Streptomyces venezuelae: one gene and its partner. The protein of the gene in region 1 interacts with the protein of each later gene in a pairwise test. Links are inferred from orthologs where the notes say so. Each region holds a gene or a part of one and is shown in the gene's direction. Other genes may lie near its edges. The genes, in order: tsaE and rlmB.

Evidence for each region.
Region 2: the proteins of tsaE (region 1) and rlmB interact in binary tests that used the Escherichia coli proteins (3 or more experiments, as listed by UniProt). The link is inferred for Streptomyces venezuelae from one-to-one orthologs.

What each region holds. Positions count from the first base shown.
Region 1 is NZ_CP029193.1:4,895,612-4,898,821, forward strand. What follows is about bases 200-3,096. They hold tsaE (tRNA (adenosine(37)-N6)-threonylcarbamoyltransferase complex ATPase subunit type 1 TsaE), read left to right. Parts: upstream 200-1,328; coding sequence 1,329-1,865; downstream 1,866-3,096. Other genes in these bases: DEJ47_RS22820 (alpha/beta fold hydrolase), read left to right, coding at 200-1,278; DEJ47_RS36505 (hypothetical protein), read right to left, coding at 2,088-2,276; DEJ47_RS22835 (L,D-transpeptidase), read right to left, coding at 2,280-2,828; tsaB (tRNA (adenosine(37)-N6)-threonylcarbamoyltransferase complex dimerization subunit type 1 TsaB), read left to right, coding at 2,963-3,096. Outside these bases: more of DEJ47_RS22820, read left to right, coding at 43-199; more of tsaB, read left to right, coding at 3,097-3,210. UniProt on the Escherichia coli protein: Required for the formation of a threonylcarbamoyl group on adenosine at position 37 (t(6)A37) in tRNAs that read codons beginning with adenine.
Region 2 is NZ_CP029193.1:3,784,603-3,787,670, reverse strand. What follows is about bases 112-2,866. They hold rlmB (23S rRNA (guanosine(2251)-2'-O)-methyltransferase RlmB), read left to right. Parts: upstream 112-892; coding sequence 893-1,840; downstream 1,841-2,866. Other genes in these bases: DEJ47_RS17440 (DoxX family membrane protein), read left to right, coding at 1,937-2,866; cysS (cysteine--tRNA ligase), read left to right, coding at 112-754. In the rest of the region: more of cysS, read left to right, coding at 1-111; more of DEJ47_RS17440, read left to right, coding at 2,867-3,068. UniProt on the Escherichia coli protein: Specifically methylates the ribose of guanosine 2251 in 23S rRNA.

The sequences.
Region 1 (3,210 bases):
GGGACCGATCGGAACCGACCGGGAACTGACGAGGAGCGGCACGTGAGCGAGAGCAGCACGGGGGCGGCCGCGGCGGAAGCGGTGTCGGAGGCCGCCGCCGCGGCCGGGAACTGGCGCCGGGCGGGCGTCGCGGGCGCGGCGATAGGCGTCCTGGCCGCGGGTGCGGCCGCCGGCGTCGCCATAGAGCGGCTCACCGTCGGCCGCGGCATGCGCAAGAAGGCACGGCTGGCGCTCGACGCGTCGGGGCCGTACGGCTCGCTGCGCGGCATGCCCGGCACGGCATACGCGGACGACGGCACGGAGCTCTCGTACGAGGTCGAAGAGGTCGAACCGGCCGAGGACGGCGGCAGGGCCGGAGCCGGCGGGGACGGCGACCGCGCCCCGCGGCGGCGCCGCCTCTTCGGGCGCCGGGACCCCGCGCCCCTCACCGTCGTCTTCAGCCACGGCTACTGCCTGAGCCAGGACTCCTGGCACTTCCAGCGGGCCGCCCTGCGCGGTGTCGTCCGCGCCGTCTATTGGGACCAGCGCAGCCACGCCCGTTCGGCGCGTGGGGTCGACCAGGTCGAACACGGTGTGCCGGTCTCCATCGACCAGCTGGGGCGCGATCTGAAGGCCGTCATCGACGCCGCTGCGCCCGAGGGGCCGCTCGTCCTCGTCGGGCACTCCATGGGCGGCATGACGACCATGGCGCTCGCCGACCAGTTCCCCGAGCTGATCCGCGAGCGCGTGGTGGGCGTCGCCCTGATCGGCACGTCGTCGGGGCAGCTCGGCGAGGTGAACTTCGGCCTTCCGGTCGCCGGGATGAACGCGGTCCGGCGGGTGCTGCCCGGGCTGCTGCGGGCGCTCGGCTCGCAGGCGGAGCTGGTGGAGCGGGGGCGGCGGGCCACGGCGGACCTCTTCGCGGGTGTCATCAAGCGGTACTCGTTCTCGCGCAAGGACGTGGACCCGGCGATCGCGCGGTTCGCGGAGCGGATGATCGAGGCGACGCCCATCGACGTGGTCGCGGAGTTCTACCCGGCCTTCGCCGAGCACGACAAGGCGGCGGCCCTCAAGCACTTCGCCGAACTGCCGGTGCTCGTGCTCGCGGGCGACGAGGACCTGGTCACCCCCAGCGAGCACAGCGAGGCCATCGCCCACCTGCTCCCCGACGCGGAGCTGGTCCTGGTCCCGGACGCGGGCCACCTGGTGATGCTGGAGCACCCGGAGGTCGTCATGGACCGCCTCGCTGACCTGCTCGTGCGGGCGGGGGCCGGGCGGGGGGCCGGGCGGCGGGCCTGAGCGCAGGCGGTGGGCCCGAGCGCGTGCTCCCAGCCGCTACCGTGGGCGGTATGGAAGCACCGCACCACGAGGCTCCGGCCGTCACACTCAAGATCACCGTCAACTCCCCCGAACAGATGGGCGAGTTGGGGCGTCGTCTGGCCAAGCTGCTGCGCCCGGGCGACCTCGTCATGCTCACCGGCGAGCTCGGCGCCGGGAAGACGACGCTGACCCGTGGCCTCGGCGAGGGCCTCGGTGTGCGCGGCGCCGTCACCTCCCCGACCTTCGTCATCGCCCGCGTGCACCCGTCGCTCGGCGAAGGACCCGCGCTGGTCCACGTCGACGCGTACCGCCTCGGTGGCGGGCTCGACGAGATGGAGGACCTGGACCTCGACGTCTCGCTGCCCGAGTCCGTGGTCGTCGTCGAGTGGGGCGACGGCAAGGTCGAGGAGCTGTCGGACGACCGGCTGCGGGTCGTCATCGACCGTGCCGTGGGCGGCACGGGGGGTGACGCGGCGGACGGCGCGGCCGACGAGGTGCGCGACGTGACGATCACCGGGCTCGGCGCGCGCTGGGCCGACGCGGATCTGGCGTCGCTGGGCGCCTGACGGCCCTCGCGCCCCGCGCCCGCAACCCCGCCCCGGGCCTCTGGTCCGGGGCGTTTCTCGTACGTTCGACCGAACGTTCCGACAAGACGTCGGCAAAATGTTGCGTTGCGAGCGTCGGGCGTGGTCACATGGATACCGGTCTTGGTTAGGTCTACCTAACCACGTCTGCCCCCGGAGCCCCCAGGAGGCATCCATGACGGCTACAGAACGTGACGCCTGCGCTCAGCCGCGCGGGAAGAGGCTGCCCGGACCATCGGCCGCCGTGGACTCCTCGCACTCCTCGGAACCCTCGAACCTGTCGATGAGCGATCTGCTCGCGTCGTGCGCCGCCGCGAGCGCCGTCTCCACGCCGCCGAGCGACCCCGAGCCCGCGCGTGCGTCCACGCCCGTGAAGCGGCGCTGAAGCGGCACTGATCAGGGAACGACGACGACCTTCTTGTCGCGCAGCGCGAACTCCCACATCGCCTTGGCCTGCTCGCGCGACTGACGGATGCCGCCCGTCTTCTTCGACGGGTCCGGCTTCGGCGTCGAACCGTCGACCGCGGCGCTGAAGCCGATCGCGACGCCGTCGGTGAGCGTGAAGATCACGACGTTCTCGACCGGCACACCGTCCGTGCCCGGGACACGAGCTGTCCGGGACGTGACGGCGTACGTGCCCGGGGCCGGGTCGACCGTGCCCGGCGTGACCTTGAACGTCTGCTTGGCCTTGCCCGACGCCTCGACCAGCCAGACGCGGTCGTCCTCGAGCGAGTACACGACGCGCTCGCCGGTGCCGGACTGCGCGGGCACGGCGGCGGGGTTCTTCTTGTCCTTGGGGGAGCGCGACGCGGAGGCGGACGGCGACTTGTCGGCCTTCTCCGAGTGGTCCGGCGCGCTGGCCGATGCCTGGAAGGCGAGGAACCCGACCGCGGCGAGCGCGGCAGCGGTGAGCCCGGCCACGAATCCCGAGCTGCTCCTTGACACCTTGCGCCACCCACCTCTTCGTACTGCGTACGGCTACGGAGTGACGGTAGCAGCAGCCGTGCCCCATCCCCCGGCAGCCGCACCTCATCCCGGTGCGGGCCGTGCGCGGCGCCCGGGAGCCGTAGGCTGTTCGCGTGCTCTTGCTCGCTCTGGATACCGCAACGCCCGCTGTCACCGTCGCCCTCCACGACGGCTCCTCCGTCGTCGCGGAGTCGAGCCAGGTCGACGCCCGCCGCCACGGGGAACTGCTGCTTCCGGCCGTCGACCGTGTGCTCGCCGAGGCCGGCCTGAAGCTCGACGCCGTGACCGGCATCGTCGCCGGCGTGGGCCCCGGCCCCTACACCGGCCTCCGCGTCGGCCTGATGACCGCCGACACCTTCGG
Region 2 (3,068 bases), 1.1 Mb from region 1 along the record:
TGAAGAGTTCGACATTCACGGGGGCGGGATCGATCTGATCTTCCCGCACCACGAGAACGAGATCGCGCAGGCCAAGGCCTTCGGTGACACCTTCGCGCGCTACTGGGTGCACAACGGCTGGGTCACCATGAGCGGCGAGAAGATGTCCAAGTCGCTGGGCAACTCGGTGCTCGTGAGCGAGATGGTCAAGCAGTGGCGGCCCATCGTGCTCCGCTACTACCTCGGCACCCCGCACTACCGCTCGATGATCGAGTACAGCGAGGAGGCCCTGCGCGAGGCCGAGTCCGCGTTCGCCCGCATCGAGGGCTTCGTGCAGCGCGTCGTGGAGAAGGCCGGCGGCGTCGTCGAGCCCGCCGCCCAGGTCCCGCCCGCGTTCGCCGACGCCATGGACGACGACATGGGCGTCCCGCAGGCGCTCGCCATCGTCCACACCACGGTCAGGCAGGGGAACTCCGCCCTCGCCGCCGACGACAAGGAAGCCGCCGTCGCACGCCTCGCCGAGGTGCGGGCCATGCTCGGCGTCCTCGGCCTCGACCCGCTCGACCCGCACTGGGCCGGCGGCGAGACCGACCGCGGCGAGGACCTGCACGGGGCCGTCGACACCCTGGTCCGACTCGTCCTCGACCAGCGCGAGGCCGCCCGGTCCCGCAAGGACTGGGGCACCGCCGACGCGATCCGCGACCAGCTCAACCAGTCGGGCCTCGTCATCGAGGACAGCCCGACCGGTCCCCGCTGGACGCTCGGCCCGCGCTAGGCCACAGCCGATGTGCCGCCCGGATGTGCCTTACGGCCTTCCGGGCGGCACACTTCATAGACGTACACCCAGTACACCGACGTACACCCGCGCGCGTACGCACGTACGCGCCCACGCATCACGACAGACAGGTAGGTCATGGCCGCTAACAACCGCCGCATGTCCGGCAAGAAGGGCGCGCAGGTCGGCAGCGGCGGCAATCGGCGCCGCGGCCTGGAGGGCAAGGGTCCGACGCCGCCCGCCGAGATGCGCAAGGGGCATGTGAAGAACCGCATCGCCAACGCCAAGGCCAAGAAGGCCGTCGGCCGCCGCACCGCCACGCCCAAGGGGCGCGGCGGCAAGGGCACCTCCGAGATGGTCGTCGGCCGCAACCCGGTCTTCGAGGCGCTGCGCGACGGCGTGCCCGCCTCCACGCTCTACGTCCAGCAGTTCATCGACAACGACGAGCGGGTCCGCGAGGCGCTGCAGCTCGCGGCCGAGCGCGGCGGCATCCACCTGATGGAGGCGCCCCGCCCCGAGCTGGACCGCATGACGAACGGCCTCAACCACCAGGGCCTCGTGCTCCAGGTCCCGCCGTACGAGTACGCGCACCCGGAGGACCTCGTCGCCGCCGCGTTCGACGAGGGCCAGGACCCGCTGATCGTCGCCCTCGACGGCGTCACGGACCCGCGCAACCTCGGCGCGGTCGTCCGCTCCGTCTGCGCGTTCGGCGGCCACGGCGTGCTCGTGCCCGAGCGGCGCGCCGCCGGTATGACGGCCGGCGCGTGGAAGACGTCCGCGGGCACCGCCGCGCGGACGCCGGTCGCCCGCGCCACGAACCTGACGCGCGCCCTGGAGCAGTACAAGAAGGCCGGCGTCGCCGTGGTCGGCCTCGCCGCCGACGGCGAGCACGAGGTCGGTGACCTGGAGGCGCTGTCCGGTCCCGTCGTCATCGTCGTCGGCAGCGAGGGCAAGGGCCTCTCGCGCCTCGTCGGCGAGACCTGCGACTTCCGCGTGCGGATTCCGATGCCGGGTGGCGCGGAGTCCCTGAACGCCGGTGTCGCGGCGGGCGTCGTGCTGTACGAGGCGGCGCGGCGCCGCGCCTGATTCCCCGGGGATGTCCGGGCCGCGGTGATCTTTTGACGCGGTCCGGACATTTCTCCATGGTCAAGGCAGTGTCCTAAACACACATCACTCGGTTAGATGAGTGTGGACACCAGAACACCCCGCACTCCCACTGGGGGAAGCTCGTCAGGTTTTGACGATGCTCCCGCGCTGAGCATGGTGAAGGTGCCGAGCGACCCGGCGCAGGTCATCGTCAATCACGCGAGTTTCCGCGTGCAGCTTCCCGCCGCTGGGCGCACTCAATCCCCGCGTATCTCACGGCACTTGGGCATGCCCGACGAGACGGCACGCATGCCCGCCGCCGCCGCGGCCGGTGCGGCCGCCAAACGCCGCGCGCCCGTCGTCTGGAGCGGGAAGTCCGCCCCGGACGACACGGGCGCCATCAGACTGCTGCAGGCCGTGCGCGGCGGCGGCGTGCGCCGTTCGGCCGAGGAGGCCGGTCCCTACAACAGCGCGGAGGACGCGGGCGCCACCCAGGTCATCCCCCGCGTCGGCGTCGACGAAGGACCGGAGACCGTCGAGACGCCCGCCGTCATCGGCCCGCGCACCCCCGAACCCGGCACCCGGATGCTGCCGCAGATGCGGCTGCCCGGCAGCGACTACGACGAGCGGCTCGAGCAGGAGTACGACGACCGCGGCTACGACGACGCCGACGACGACGCGTACGACGACGAAGGCGGCACGCAGCGGGCGCGCAGGCACGGCTCGGACCCCGTCCGGCACGCCTACTACCCGGGCCGCCGCATGAACCTCGGCGTCGTCCTGCTCCCGATGCGCGTCTTCCTCGGGTTCATCTCCATCTACGCCGGCATGGGCAAGCTCTGCGACCCCGTCTACTTCGACGGCGGCCAGCGCGGCTCCATGGTCAAGTGGCTCAACTCGCTGCACCCCTGGGCGCTCGCCGAGCCACTGCGCGACTTCGCCCTCCAGCACCCCGTGGGCGCCGGCCTGTGCATCGCCTTCCTCCAGGTCGTCGTCGGCGTTCTGACGGTCCTCGGGCTCTGGCAGCGGGTCGCCGCCTCCGTCGGTGTGCTGCTCTCGGCGGCGCTCATCGTCACCGTCAGCTGGAAGACCGTCCCCGCCTACGACGCGCCCGACATCATCTACCTCGCCGCGTGGTCTCCGCTGATCATCGCGGGCGCACCCGTCTACTCCGTCGACGGACGCCTCGCCGGTGAGGCGTGGCGCACGCTCGGGCCGCGCTCCGACA